DNA from 3 places in the Limnomicrobium aquaticum genome. Region 2 is predicted to be linked to each of the others. Evidence: predicted binding sites of a transcription regulator. Region 2 holds the regulator's gene; each other region holds the start of a gene.

Region 1 (4,383 bases), 280 kb from region 2:
TCGCCTTCATCTCCAGGCTCTGGCCTTCGCCGCGCAGCAGCACGTTGGAGAGAATCGGGATCGTGTTCCGTCTTTCGACCACGCGGTGCACATGGTTCAACGACTTCAGAAGATTGGAACGCTCGATCGTAATGCGCATGGAACTGTTACCGTTTCTGTGGCTGTAGCGCGCCCGGTGAGCGCGCGGCCCTCTTCTCGCTCAGATGGCCGGTCCGGCCGATGGGACCGGCAAAATGGCAGAAACAAGCACCGGAACGCAAGCATCTAAGCGGATGCCGCACAATTTATCTTCCCGCCGCTTGCCCCCATGCTTGCTTTCGCGCGAAACTGCCCACAAAAGGCAGGCATGATGACGGAAACAAGCGCAAAAGAACGGACCTACCGGATCGGCAATACCGAATTGCCGGCGCGTCCGCTCGGTCCCGGTCTCTACCTTGTCGCGACGCCGATCGGCAATCTCGGCGATATCACGCTGCGCGCGCTCGAAACGCTGGCTGGCGCTGATGTACTGGCCTGCGAGGATACGCGCGTCACCCGCGTGCTTCTCGACCGCTACGGCATTCGCAACCGGCCCTTTGCCTATCACGAACACAATGCCGATGAAGCGGGTGCGCGGCTTCTCGGCTTTCTGGAAGCGGGCAAGACGGTGGCGCTGGTGTCGGATGCCGGCACCCCGCTGGTCTCCGATCCCGGCTACCGGCTTGGACAGCTTGCTATCGAAGCAGGCCACAGGGTCATCCCGATCCCCGGCGCATCCGCGCCGCTTGCCGCCCTTGTCGGCGCCGGTCTGCCCAACGATGCCTTTATGTTCGCGGGCTTCCTGCCGACGAAGGACAAGGCCAGGCGCGATCGGCTGGCGGAACTCAAAGACGTCCCGGCGACCCTCATCTTCTTTGAATCGCCGCACCGGATCGACAATACGCTTGCCGCTGCCGCCGATGTCTTGGGAGGTGATCGTCCTGCCGCCGTCTGTCGCGAACTGACCAAGACCTTCGAGGAGTTCCGGCGCGGCACGCTTGCCGAGCTCGCCGTTGCTTATGAGGATGCGGCGGTGAAGGGCGAGATCGTGCTCGTCATCGGGCCGCCGGGCGAGAAGGTGGCACAGGAGATCGATGTGGACGCGCTTCTTCTCTCACTCATGAACGACATGCCGGCGAGCAAGGCCGCACAGGAGGCCGCAAAGCAGACCGGCCTTGCCCGCAGCGAGCTCTATGAACGTCTGATGGCGCTGAAGGGTTGAACCGATGGCGTCGGGACCGCAGGACAAGAAGCTTGCGGCCTACCGGCGAGGCTTTTTCGCGGAATATATTGCAGCCCTCTATCTTCTCCTCAAAGGCTATCACATCGCCGCCATGCGTTACCGCTCCAGGGGCGGCGAGGTCGATATCGTCGCGCGCAAGGGCGACCTTGCGGTCTTCGTCGAGGTGAAGGCGCGGCGCCATGTCGATGAGGCTATTTCTGCGGTCGGGTTCACGGCGCAACGGCGGATCGAGGCCGCCAGCCTGCACTGGTTGGCGAAACAGAAGGACGCCGCAAAACTCTCGCGGCGCTACGATATTGTGGCCATTCTCCCGTGGCGGTTGCCGGTTCATTTCCCCGACGTCTTCTAAATGGAAGTCCTTGGATCGATTGTCATATTAGTGAAATAAAAAATTCATCTACCCGTCACCTGAGACGGCTAATGCCCGCTCCAGTCCATCAACCCAATGGAAGGGGCAATCTCATGTTCAAGAAACTCACGCTCGCTGCAGCAGCACTGGCGCTCTCCGCGTCCAGCTCGTTTGCAGCCACGCAGATCACCTGGTGGCATGCCATGGGTGGCGAGCTTGGCAAGAAGCTCGACGAAATCGTCGCCAACTACAACAAGTCGCAGGACAAGTATCAGGTCGTGGCGTCCTACAAGGGCTCCTATGCTGAAACGATGACCGCAGCGATTGCCGCCTTCCGCGCCAAGCAGCAGCCCGATATCGTCCAGGTCTTCGAAGTCGGCACCGGCACGATGATGGCCGCCAAGGGCGCCGTCTATCCGGTCTACCAGCTGATGAAGGATGCGGGCGCTCAGTTCGACCCCAAGGCATACCTCCCGGCCGTTGTCGGTTACTACACCGATACCCAGGGCAACATGCTTTCCATGCCCTTCAACTCCTCGACCCCTATTCTCTACTACAACAAGAACGTCTTCAAGAAGGCCGGCCTCGACCCGAACGTGGCCCCGAAAACCTGGGAAGATGTCGAATCCTTCTCCAAGAAGATCATGGCTTCCGGCGCTGCCAAGTGCGGCTTCACCACGGGCTGGATCTCCTGGGTTCAGCTGGAAAACTTCTCGGCCTGGCACAACCTGCCGATCGGCACCAACGAGAACGGCTTCGGCAGCGTCGATTCGAAGCTCTCCTTCAACGGTCCGACCCAGATCAAGCATTGGGAAAACCTGAAGAAGTGGCAGACGGAAGGCCTCTTCCAGTATGGCGGTCCGGAAGGCGGCAATGACGCACCGCCGAAGTTCTACAGCCAGGAATGCGCGATGTATATGAACTCGTCGTCGTCCCGCGCCGGCGTCGTCAACAACGCCAAGGACTTCGAGGTCGGTTACGGCATGCTGCCTTACTATGCCGACGTGAAGGGTGCTCCGCAGAACTCCATCATCGGCGGCGCAACGCTCTGGGTTCTCAAGGGCCACGACGCTGAAGAATACAAGGGCGTCGCCGACTTCTTCCGCTACCTGTCGACCGCTGAGGTCCAGGCTGACTGGCACCAGTTCTCGGGCTACCTGCCGATCACGCAGGCCGCTTACGAACTCGGCCAGAAGCAGGGTTACTACGAAAAGAACCCCGGTTCTGACGTCGGTATCAAGGAAATCACGCTGAACGCGCCGACCTCGAATTCCAAGGGCCTGCGCTTCGGCAACTACGTCCAGATCCGCAAGGTGATTGACGAGGAATTCCAGGCACTGCTCGGCGGCAAGAAGTCCGCCAAGGAAGCCCTCGACGCCGTCGTCGAGCGCGGCGACAAGCTGATCGCCGAATTCGCGGCCTCCAACAAGTAAGACCGGCCATCAGGCAGACGTCTTTCCCTCGGGCGCGCTCGCTTCACGGCGAGCGCGCCTTCCCGATCCATCGGAACCGGCCATGCAGACCAAACGCACCATATTTTCGAGCAAGATCCTGCCCTACTGGCTCATCCTGCCGCAGCTTGCCGTAACGCTCATCTTCTTCGTCTGGCCGGCCGGACAGGCGGTCTGGCAATCTTTCCTGCGCGAAGATGCTTTCGGCACAAGCACCCAGTTCGTTGGCCTCGCCAACTATGCCGCCATCCTGCACGATCCCGGCTATCTCAATTCCCTGATCGTCACGCTCGTCTTCTCGGTCTCGGTGGCAACGGCGTCTATCGTGGTTGCGCTTGTTCTCGCGGTCGCCGCCAATTCGCTGTTGAAAAGCCGCAGCCTCTACACGACGCTTCTGGTCTGGCCCTATGCGGTGGCTCCGGCCGTTGCCGGCGTGCTCTTCTGGTTCATGTTCAACCCGACCATCGGCCTTGTTCCCTACCTGCTCAAGGGCGTCGGCTACCATTGGGATGACAGGTTGAACGGCACGGATGCCATGATCCTGGTCGTCATCGCGGCAAGCTGGAAGCAGGTCTCCTATAATTTCCTGTTCTTCCTCGCTGGCCTGCAATCGATTCCAAAGGCGCTGATCGAGGCGGCCGCGATCGATGGCGCGGGTCCTGGCAAGCGCTTCCGCGACATCGTCTTCCCGCTGCTCTCGCCCACGACCTTCTTCCTGCTCGTCGTCAATGTCGTCTACACGATGTTCGATACGTTCGCCGTCATCCACGCGACCACCCAGGGCGGACCCAACCAGGCGACCAACATTCTCGTCTACAAGGTCTTTACCGACGGCTTCATCGGGCTCGATCTCGGCTCCTCCGCAGCGCAGTCTGTCGTGCTGATGGCCATCGTGATTGCGCTCACCTTCATCCAGTTCCGCTTCGTCGAGCGCAACGTGCAATATTGAGGATGACATGGTCGAACATCGCCCGTTCCTGAAGCTTCTTTCCCATCTTGTCCTCATCCTCGGCGTCGTCATCGTCGCGTTCCCGGTCTATGTCGCCTTCATCGCGTCGACCCACAAGACGACGGATTTCATCACCGGCGTGATGCCTGTCCTGCCGGGCTCGGATTTCTTCTCCACCTACAAGACCATTCTTTTCGACGGGCTTGCTTCCTCCGGTGCACCGCCGATTGGCCTGATGCTGGGCAACAGCCTGATCATGGCGCTCGCGATTTCCATCGGGAAGATCGCGATATCGATCCTCTCTGCCTATGCGATCGTCTATTTCCGCTTTCCCTTCCGCCAGCTCGCCTTCTGGATCATCTTCGTCACGCTC
Region 2 (4,383 bases):
CCTGCCGGGCCGGGCCAAGGCAGGCGGCGCGGCAACTGCGCGTCCGGCCAAGCGCCAGGCTGCTGCAGCAGCGCCGCGTTCGCAGTCTTTCATGCCGCGCACCGTAACCCGCACGGTCACCCGTGCGCAGGGCGCAACCATGCTGAAGGAAGAGGTCGAGACCGAAGTCTATTACGAGACCGAAGTGCAGCCGGCGTCCAACGTGGTCGTGCCGATCTCGCGTCGCCTTGCGCTGACGGAACTGACCGAGCGCACCTGCAAGTGGCCGGTCGGCGATCCGATGAAGGACGACTTCCACTTCTGTGGCAACGACAGCCCGGACAGCTCGCCCTACTGCACCTATCATGCGCGGCTTGCCTACCAGCCGTCCGCCGAGCGCCGCCGCGCCGGCCGCTGATGTCAGACAGACAGCACAAAATGAAACGGGCCCCGAAAGGGGCCCGCTGCGTTTTGGGGGAGGGGGTGGGAACCGGGAGGGAATTCGGTACCGATCCGAGGGATCAGAGACGATCAGTCACGTTCTTAATGGCGTCCTTGGCATTGCCCTTGGCGGTCTGGACCTTGCCCTTGACCTCCTGCGCGGCGCCCTTGGCGCGCATTTCGTCGTCGCCGACAGCCTTACCTACGGCCTGCTTGGCCTTGCCGGCGAGTTCGTTGGCCTTGCCGGAAATCTTGTCAGTCGTGCTGCTCATGAGCGTTTCTCCTTGTATCGGAACAAACACATTCCGTTTGCGTCGGGAGAACGTCTGAACCCGGATCGGGTTCCCGCCACATCGAAAAATAGCGATGTGAAATGCACGAAACAAAGCAAGGCCGCGGCTCATCAAGCCGCGGCCTTGCTTCAAAATAACGTCTCAGCCTTCCATCGAATAGCCCGCACCGCGAACGGTGCGGATGACGTCCGGCATGTTGGAGAAGTTCAGCGCCTTGCGCAGACGGCCGATATGGACGTCAACCGTGCGTTCATCGACATAGATGTCGTGACCCCAGACGCCGTCCAGAAGCTGCGAGCGCGAGAAGACGCGGCCGGGTGACGACATGAAGAATTCCAGCAGGCGGAATTCCGTCGGACCGAGACGAACTTCGCGCGAGCGGCGATGAACGCGATGGCTGTCCCGATCCAGTTCGATATCGCCGCATTTCAACTGCGAGGAAACGACTTCCGGCTTGGCGCGGCGAAGCATCGCCTTGACACGGGCCATCAGCTCCGGCGTGGAAAAGGGCTTCACAACATAGTCGTCAGCCCCGGTCGAGAGACCGCGAATTCGCTCACTTTCCTCGCCGCGCGCCGTCAGCATGATGATCGGCAGCCGCTCGGTCGTCGGTCTGGCGCGCAGGCGCCGGCAAAGTTCGATACCCGGCACGCCCGGCAGCATCCAGTCGAGGATAACGAGATCCGGCACCTGCTCCTGCAAGCGGATATCCGCCTCGTCGCCGCGCAGGATCGTCTCGACCTCGTAGCCTTCGGCTTCCAGATTATAACGGAGGAGGACGCTCAGCGCCTCCTCGTCTTCGACCACCGTGATTTTCGGCTGCATGACGTTCTACCGCTTTCAGCCCTGAACCGTCATCGTGGCGGTGTTGTCGTCCTTTGGGCGCTCGCCGTCGGGCTGTGTGCCGGTCGTCATGTAGTAGATCGTCTCGGCAATGTTCGTGGCATGGTCTCCGATGCGCTCGATGTTCTTGGCGCAGAAGAGAAGATGCGTGCAGGATGTGATGTTGCGCGGATCTTCCATCATGTAGGTCAGAAGCTCGCGGAAGAGCGACGTGTACATTGCGTCGATTTCCTCGTCGCGGTCGCGGATCGACTGCGCCTTCTCGGCCGAGCGCGTCGTGTAGACGTCGAGAACGTCCTTGAGCTGGGCAAGAGCCAGTTCGGAAAGGTGTTCCATGCCGCGGGCCAGCGCGCGCGGAACGCCGCTCTGCTGGACGGCGATGACGCGCTTGGCCGTGTTCTTGCCGAGGTCGCCGACGCGTTCCAGGTCGGAGGCGATGCGGATCGAGCCCATGATTTCGCGCAGGTCGTTGGCGACCGGCTGGCGGCGGGCAATCGTCAGGATCGCCTTGTCAGTGATTTCGCGCTCGGCGGCGTCGAGAATGGCGTCGTCGGAGATCACGCGCTGCGCCAGCGCCGCATCGGCGTTGACCAGTGCGCGAACGGCATCCGCTGCCATCTGCTCGGCCATGCCGCCCATTTCCGCGATCCGGCGGCTGAGAAAACGCAGTTCCTCGTCATAGGCGGTCATAATGTGGGATTGGGTCATGTCGGGCCTCTTCGATCAGCCGTTGCGCGTTCATGCTCGGCCGCACCATGACAATGGCGCGACGCATTCAGTCTGGATGCGCTTTCCTAGCGCCACCCGCCAATGCTTTTATGACACTTTGGCAAAAGATTTGTGACAAATTATACGACTGAATTCACTCGTTTATTTTAAACGTGTGGAGGGCAATGATCATACCTGTCGTCAAAATCTGACCGTGAATACCGATCCCTTGCCCATTTCCGACTTCACGATGAGGCGGGCGCGATGCCGTGTCAGGATATGCTTGACGATGGCAAGCCCCAGCCCGGTTCCTTTTTTGGAACGGCTGGCTTCGACGTTCACACGGTAAAAACGCTCGGTGAGGCGCGGAATATGCTCCTCTGCAATGCCCGGTCCGAAATCGCGGATCGAGACTTCCGCGCCCTGGCCTTTCGTCGCCGGCGTCAGCGTCACCTCGACGCGTTTGCCCTCCTGCCCGTATTTGCAGGCGTTCTGCACGAGGTTTTCGAAGACCTGGATGAGCTCGTCGCGGTCGCCGGCCACGAAGACGGGATCTTGCGGCAGGTCCATGGCGATCTCAATATCGAGCGATGCAGCGAGCGGCTGTAGGGCGTCGCGTACATGGCCGAGCAGCGGCAGCAGGTCCACCCGATCGGAGGGCGCGATATGCGCCTTCAGTTCCAGCCGGGAGAGCGAAAGCAGGTCATCCACCAGTCGGTTCATGCGTTGGACCTGCTCAAGCATGATGCCGAGGAAGCGTTCGCCGGCTTTGGGGTCGTTTTTCGCAGGCCCCTGCAGGGTCTCGATGAAGCCCTGCAGCGAGGCGAGCGGGGTTCTCAGTTCATGGCTGGCATTGGCCACAAAGTCCGAGCGCATGCGTTCGACCACACGCGATTCCGAGATATCGCGGAAAGACAGGATGAAATGCGTCGCCTTTCCGTTCTCGCTCGGCATCGGTGCAACCCGCACCAGATAGACCCGCGTCGAGGGATGGCGCTCCGAATACTCAACCGTGTTCACATTGCCCTTGGCGATCGTCTCGCGCACGCAGTCGAGAATGGCCGGAGAGCGCAACCGCGTCGTGATGTGGGCATTCGCCTCGATTTCGCCGAAAGCCTCGGCGGCAGCCCCGTTCTGGAAAACGATATTCTCGCGCGCATCGATCAGATAAAGCGGCATGTCGATGGCAGACAGCGCGGCGCTGGTCACGCCAATATTGTCCCGGGCCGTCTCGGCAGCGGGCAGCGCCTCGATGACCGGCGCGGCAACCGTTTCGCTTCTGGCGTTACGCGCAGGCTGATAGGCGAGGATCGCCACGGCACCAACGGAAAGCACGAGGGCAACGGCAACTGAATGCATGGCGGCGGCAAAGGCAGCCACGAGGATCAGCAGGCCGGCAAGCAGGGTATAGGGACTTTGCCGCCACCTGATTTTGCCGTCGTCGTCCGTCAATGCCACGCCTTCCTCCCAACACACGCGAATCGCTAATGATGGGAACTTTGTTACGCTTCTATTGTGACATGTTTTTCTTCGCGCGCATCCGCGCTAGGATGAAATAATGTGACAGGAGGAATGGCAGCGTATGGCAGACCAGAAGAGCAGGGCCGTCGAACTCGAATTTGGCGGCAAGAAGCGGGTGTTCGATGTCGACGATCCGCATCTTCCCGAGTGGATCGAGGAGGCGGCGCTCGATTCCGGCGGCTATCCTTACAAGAAGAAGCTGAAGGAAGAAGATTATCAGATCGAGCTCCATTCGCTGCAGAAGGAGCTGGTGAAGGTCCAGTTCTGGCTGCAGAAGACCGGAAAGCGCGTGATGTCCGTCTTCGAGGGGCGCGATGCCGCCGGCAAGGGCGGCTCGATTGCGGCGACGCTTGCCTACATGAACCCTCGCTCCGCCCGCGTCGTGGCGCTGACCAAGCCGACCGAGACCGAGCGCGGCCAATGGTATTTCCAGCGCTATGTCAGCCACTTCCCGACCGCCGGCGAATTCGTCGCCTTCGACCGCTCCTGGTATAACCGCGCCGGCGTCGAGCCCGTCATGGGCTTCTGCACGGAGGACGAATACAAGGCCTTTCTCAAGGCAACGCCCGACTTCGAGCGGCTGATCGTCAATGACGGG
Region 3 (4,383 bases), on a different contig from region 2:
GCACGAGGCGATACTTGGCAAAGCCGTTTTCGCCGGCGCCCGCATCCTCGATCTTCGCGCCCTTCACATCGCCGGCAAACTGCTTGCCCTTCGGACCCGTCTCGAAGACAGCCGTCGTGCCGGGCATCGCCTTGAAGCGCCAGTTGCCATCGGCAGAGGGGTTGATCGTGCCTTCCTGGACGATATAGCGAACGATGACGTCGCGGTTCGTGTCCGGAGCCACGAAGACGATCTTGTCGCCGGTGATTTCCGGGAAGTTGCCGCCGCCGCCGGCGCGGTAGTTGTTGGTGGCGACCACGAATTTCTGCGCCGGATCGATTGGCTTGCCCTGGAACTGCAGATTGACGATGCGGCCTGCGCTGTCGCCAACCTTCTTGCCGTCCTTGTCATACATGGCCGGCTGCGAGAGGTCGATCTCGTAGGTCACGCCGTCGATGACGTCGTAGTTGTAGGACGGGAAATCGTTGTTCAGCAGCGGCGCGTCCTTCGAACCTTCCTTGACCTGGTTGAACATGCCGGCTGACATTTCCAGCCAGCCCTTGACCTGCGCGCCGGTGATGACGACGGCGCGAACGGTGTTCGGGTAGAGGTAGAGGTCGGAGACGTTCTTGATGGCGATGTCACCGGCGGGGACATCGGTGTAGTAGTCGGCGCCGTTGCGGCCGCCGGCCTTGAAGGGCGCTGCAGCGGAAAGAACCGGCAGATCCTTGTACGGCGTCTCCTTCAGCATGTCCTTGATATACCAGGTCTGAGCATTCGAAACGATCTGCACGGACGGATCGTCGGCCACGAGCGCAAAGTAGGAATAGAGCGGTGCCGACGTCTTGCCGACCGGCGTGCGGACATAAGCCAGCGTCGCTTCGTGCTCTTCCTTCACGGCGGCGACGATTTCCGGCTTGTCGGTCACGTCGGCGACGATCTTCTTGTTCTCGTCGCGGTGAGAGATCGGGCGGGCCTCGGTGGTGAAGTCGACGACCTTCCAGCTCTTGCCGTCCTTTTCGATCAGCAGGTCGATGAGACCCATATGCGAGCCCCAGAAGCCGCCCATGACGGCCGGCTTGCCGAACAGCGTGCCCTTGACGGCGTCGACATTCTGCATGCCGTCCCAGGTCTTCGGACCGGGGAAGACGAGGTGCTGGTGGCCGGTGAAGACGGCATCGATGCCCTCGACGGAGGCGACGTAGAGCGAGGCGTTCTCCATGCCGTCAGTCGGCTTGGCTGCGTCAATGCCGGAGTGGGACAGCGCAATTACGATGTCCGCGCCGGCTTCCTTCATCGCCGGAACCCAGGCCTTGGCGGCGCTGACGATGTCGCGCGTCATGGCCTTGCCTTCGAGGTTTTTGGCATCCCAGACCATGATCTGCGGCGGCACGAAGCCGATGAAGCCCACCTTGACAGTGCTTTCGTTGCCGGCGCCGTCCTTGATCTTCTTGTCGAGGATCACGTAGGGCTTGAAGAAGAGCTCGTCCTGCTTGGGATCGGAAGCGAGCTTGCCCTTGGTGAGGTTGGCGCAGACGATCGGGAAGTTTGCGCCGCCGAGCACGTTGAACATGAAGTCGAGGCCGTAGTTGAACTCGTGGTTCCCGAGCGTGCCGACATCATAGTTCAGTACGTTCATGGCCTTCATCACCGGATGCATGTCGCCGGCCTTCATGCCCTTCTTGTAGGCCATGTAATCGCCCATCGGGTTGCCCTGCAGCAGGTCGCCGTTGTCGATCAGCATGGAGTTGCCGGCTTCGGCGCGGATCTTGTCGATGATCGAGGCCGTCCGCGTCAGGCCCATCGTGTCGTTGGGCTTATCCGCATAATAGTCATACGGCATGATGTTCACATGGATATCGGTCGTTTCCATGATGCGCAGATGCGCCTGGTTCGCGGCCGCGCGCGCTGCGAAGGGATGCAGCATGATCATCGCAGCGCCGGCGGCAGCACCACCGAGCAGCGAGCGGCGCGTCAGGGTAAGTTTCGGGTGTTCGAGCGTCATGGAAGTTCTCCGGTAATTGCGCGGGAGCGGGGTCGTTAGCCCCCGATAGGCGCGCCCCTTCGGAGCGCGCCGCATCTTGGCGACAGTTGACGACAGCAAGATGTCAGCATTCCAAAAGTTTGACCAGATGGAAAATATGACAGCCTTACCACGCACGTTTGCCGGACCTAAAGTCCGGCGTTCGGACGGTCAATGATTTCCCGAAGCGCAAAGGACGAGTTGATTTTCACCACATGGGGCAGGGCGGAGAGCCAGTCGCGGTGGATGCGCTCATAATCCTCGAGGTCCTTCGCCGCGACGCGAAGAATGTAATCGTACTCGCCCGACATGAGATAGCAGACGACCACATTGGGACAGCGCCGCACGGCGGCCTCGAACTCTGTCAGCGTCTTGGCGAACTGTCCGGATAGCGAGATGTGGACGATGACCATCATCTTGTAGCCGATCGCCTTGTTCGACAGGCGGGCGTGATAGCCGGAAATCACGCCGGATTTCTCCAGGATGTCGAGCCGGCGCGAGCAGGCGGAGGCCGAAAGCCCCACGCGCTGAGCGAGGTCGGCGTTCGACATCCGTCCGTCTTTCTGCAGCTCCCGTAGAATCGCAGTATCGATTGTATCTAGATCCATAGGCGCAATTCTCTTCGAAGTTTTTCGCAATAGCGCAAGATTATTCGAAAAATGTGTTTGCGGCAAAGCCTCTTTGCACGGACCTTCGAGCGGCTTTCCCCTCTAATCGATGTATCACCGACCCGCGTTCAGCGGGCATGAAAAAAGTCGAGAGGAACAAGCATGATCGTCGGTTGCCCCAAGGAAATCAAAAATCACGAGTACCGCGTGGGTCTTACACCCGGTGCGGCGCGCGAGTATGTCGCTCATGGTCACCAGGTGTTGATTGAGACCGGCGCGGGTGCCGGCATCGGCGCGGATGACGCGGCCTATGAAGCCGTTGGAGCCAAGGTCGTTGCCACGGCTGCCGAGATTTTCGCGAAGGCCGACATGGTCGTGAAGGTCAAGGAGCCGCAGCCGTCGGAATGGGCGCAGCTCCGCGAAGGCCAGATCCTCTATACCTATCTCCATCTTGCGCCCGATCCGGAACAGACGAAGGGCCTGCTGGCATCCGGCGTGACCGGCGTCGCCTATGAGACCGTGACGGACGCCGCCGGCGCGCTGCCATTGCTGGCTCCGATGTCGGAAGTGGCCGGGCGTCTCTCGATCCAGGCCGGCGCAACAGCGCTCCAGAAAGCCCATGGCGGGCGAGGGGTTCTGCTTGGCGGCGTGCCGGGCGTGCGTCCGGGCAAGGTTGTCGTGATCGGCGGCGGCGTCGTCGGACTTCATGCGGCCAAGATGGCCGTCGGCCTCGGCGCTGATGTGACTGTGCTCGACCGCTCGCTGCCGCGTCTGCGCCAGCTCGACGACATCTTCCACGGCTCGATCCACACGCTCTATTCCTCCATCGACAATCTCGAGCGTGAAGTCTTCTCCGCCGATCTCGTGATCGGTGCCGTGCTGATCCCTGGCGCTGCTGCCCCGAAGCTCGTCACGAAGGCTATGCTTTCCTCCATGAAGCCGGGTTCGGTGATCGTCGATGTCGCCATCGACCAAGGCGGCTGTTTCGAGACGTCGCATGCAACGACGCATTCCGATCCGACCTATGTGGTCGATGGCGTGGTCCACTATTGCGTGGCCAACATGCCTGGCGCGGTGCCTTATACTTCGACTCACGCGCTGAACAACGCGACGCTCGTCCACGGTCTGGCGCTGGCCGATAAGGGACTGAAGGCGGTTGCGGAAGATCCGCACCTGCGCAATGGCCTGAATGTCCACAGGGGCAAGATCACGAACAAGGCGGTAGCAGAAAGCCTCAGCCTCGATCTCGTTTCGCCCGTCGATGCGCTGAAGGCAGCGTAATGACGGGACTTTGATTGACATCATCTATGAAATTGAACCGGCGTCCCCACCTCCCTCTGGAAGTGGGCGGCGCCGGTTCCTATATCCGGCTCATCCGACAACGCATTGAACTCCCCAAGAGATTTGGCGGTTCGCTCCGGCTTCGAAACCGGAGATCGATCCCTTGATGCCGGGTTGCCGATGTCGGTTGCAGTTGAAGGGGTCGACTTCACGAAGTTTTTATCGTGTTTCAATTGGCCTGTGGGCAGTTTGCTTTCGTAACGCCGTATTAAGGAGCAAGCGTCCATGAAATTCCACATTCTCCATGTGTGTCTTGAAGTTCGCCCTCCTGACACTCTATGTAGGGAATGAGAAATTTCGATGATTCCCGGATCAGCTGCGAAATCCGGACCCAACGTTTGAAGGTAGAAGATGAGCAATCCTGTTGATACCGCAATGGCCCTGATCCCGATGGTCGTCGAACAGACCAATCGTGGCGAGCGGTCCTATGAC

The links. The regulator PhoB, encoded in region 2, activates phosphate uptake and scavenging genes when phosphate is short. The targets are predictions, from matches to a motif close to TGTCATNNANCTGTCAT.
Region 1: a site for PhoB is predicted at 1,631-1,647, ahead of ugpB (sn-glycerol-3-phosphate ABC transporter substrate-binding protein UgpB). Genes of this name have one in related genera too.
Region 3: a site for PhoB is predicted at 2,074-2,090, ahead of ABID16_RS05470 (bifunctional 2',3'-cyclic-nucleotide 2'-phosphodiesterase/3'-nucleotidase). Genes of this name have one in related genera too.

The regions. Positions count from the first base shown of each region.
Region 1 is NZ_JBEPMB010000002.1:29,439-33,821, forward strand. Features, by position in the region: gene dnaN (DNA polymerase III subunit beta) at 1-139, opposite strand, end outside; gene rsmI (16S rRNA (cytidine(1402)-2'-O)-methyltransferase) at 347-1,240, shown strand; gene ABID16_RS08735 (YraN family protein) at 1,245-1,610, shown strand; gene ugpB (sn-glycerol-3-phosphate ABC transporter substrate-binding protein UgpB) at 1,724-3,043, shown strand; gene ugpA (sn-glycerol-3-phosphate ABC transporter permease UgpA) at 3,126-4,010, shown strand; gene ugpE (sn-glycerol-3-phosphate ABC transporter permease UgpE) at 4,018-4,383, shown strand, end outside.
Region 2 is NZ_JBEPMB010000002.1:309,479-313,861, forward strand. Features, by position in the region: gene ABID16_RS10110 (GcrA family cell cycle regulator) at 1-397, shown strand, start outside; gene ABID16_RS10115 (CsbD family protein) at 501-692, opposite strand; gene phoB (phosphate regulon transcriptional regulator PhoB) at 855-1,538, opposite strand; gene phoU (phosphate signaling complex protein PhoU) at 1,554-2,264, opposite strand; gene phoR (phosphate regulon sensor histidine kinase PhoR) at 2,466-3,716, opposite strand; gene ppk2 (polyphosphate kinase 2) at 3,847-4,383, shown strand, end outside.
Region 3 is NZ_JBEPMB010000001.1:1,107,110-1,111,492, reverse strand. Features, by position in the region: gene ABID16_RS05470 (bifunctional 2',3'-cyclic-nucleotide 2'-phosphodiesterase/3'-nucleotidase) at 1-1,984, opposite strand, end outside; gene ABID16_RS05465 (Lrp/AsnC family transcriptional regulator) at 2,152-2,610, opposite strand; gene ald (alanine dehydrogenase) at 2,773-3,891, shown strand; gene clpP (ATP-dependent Clp endopeptidase proteolytic subunit ClpP) at 4,303-4,383, shown strand, end outside.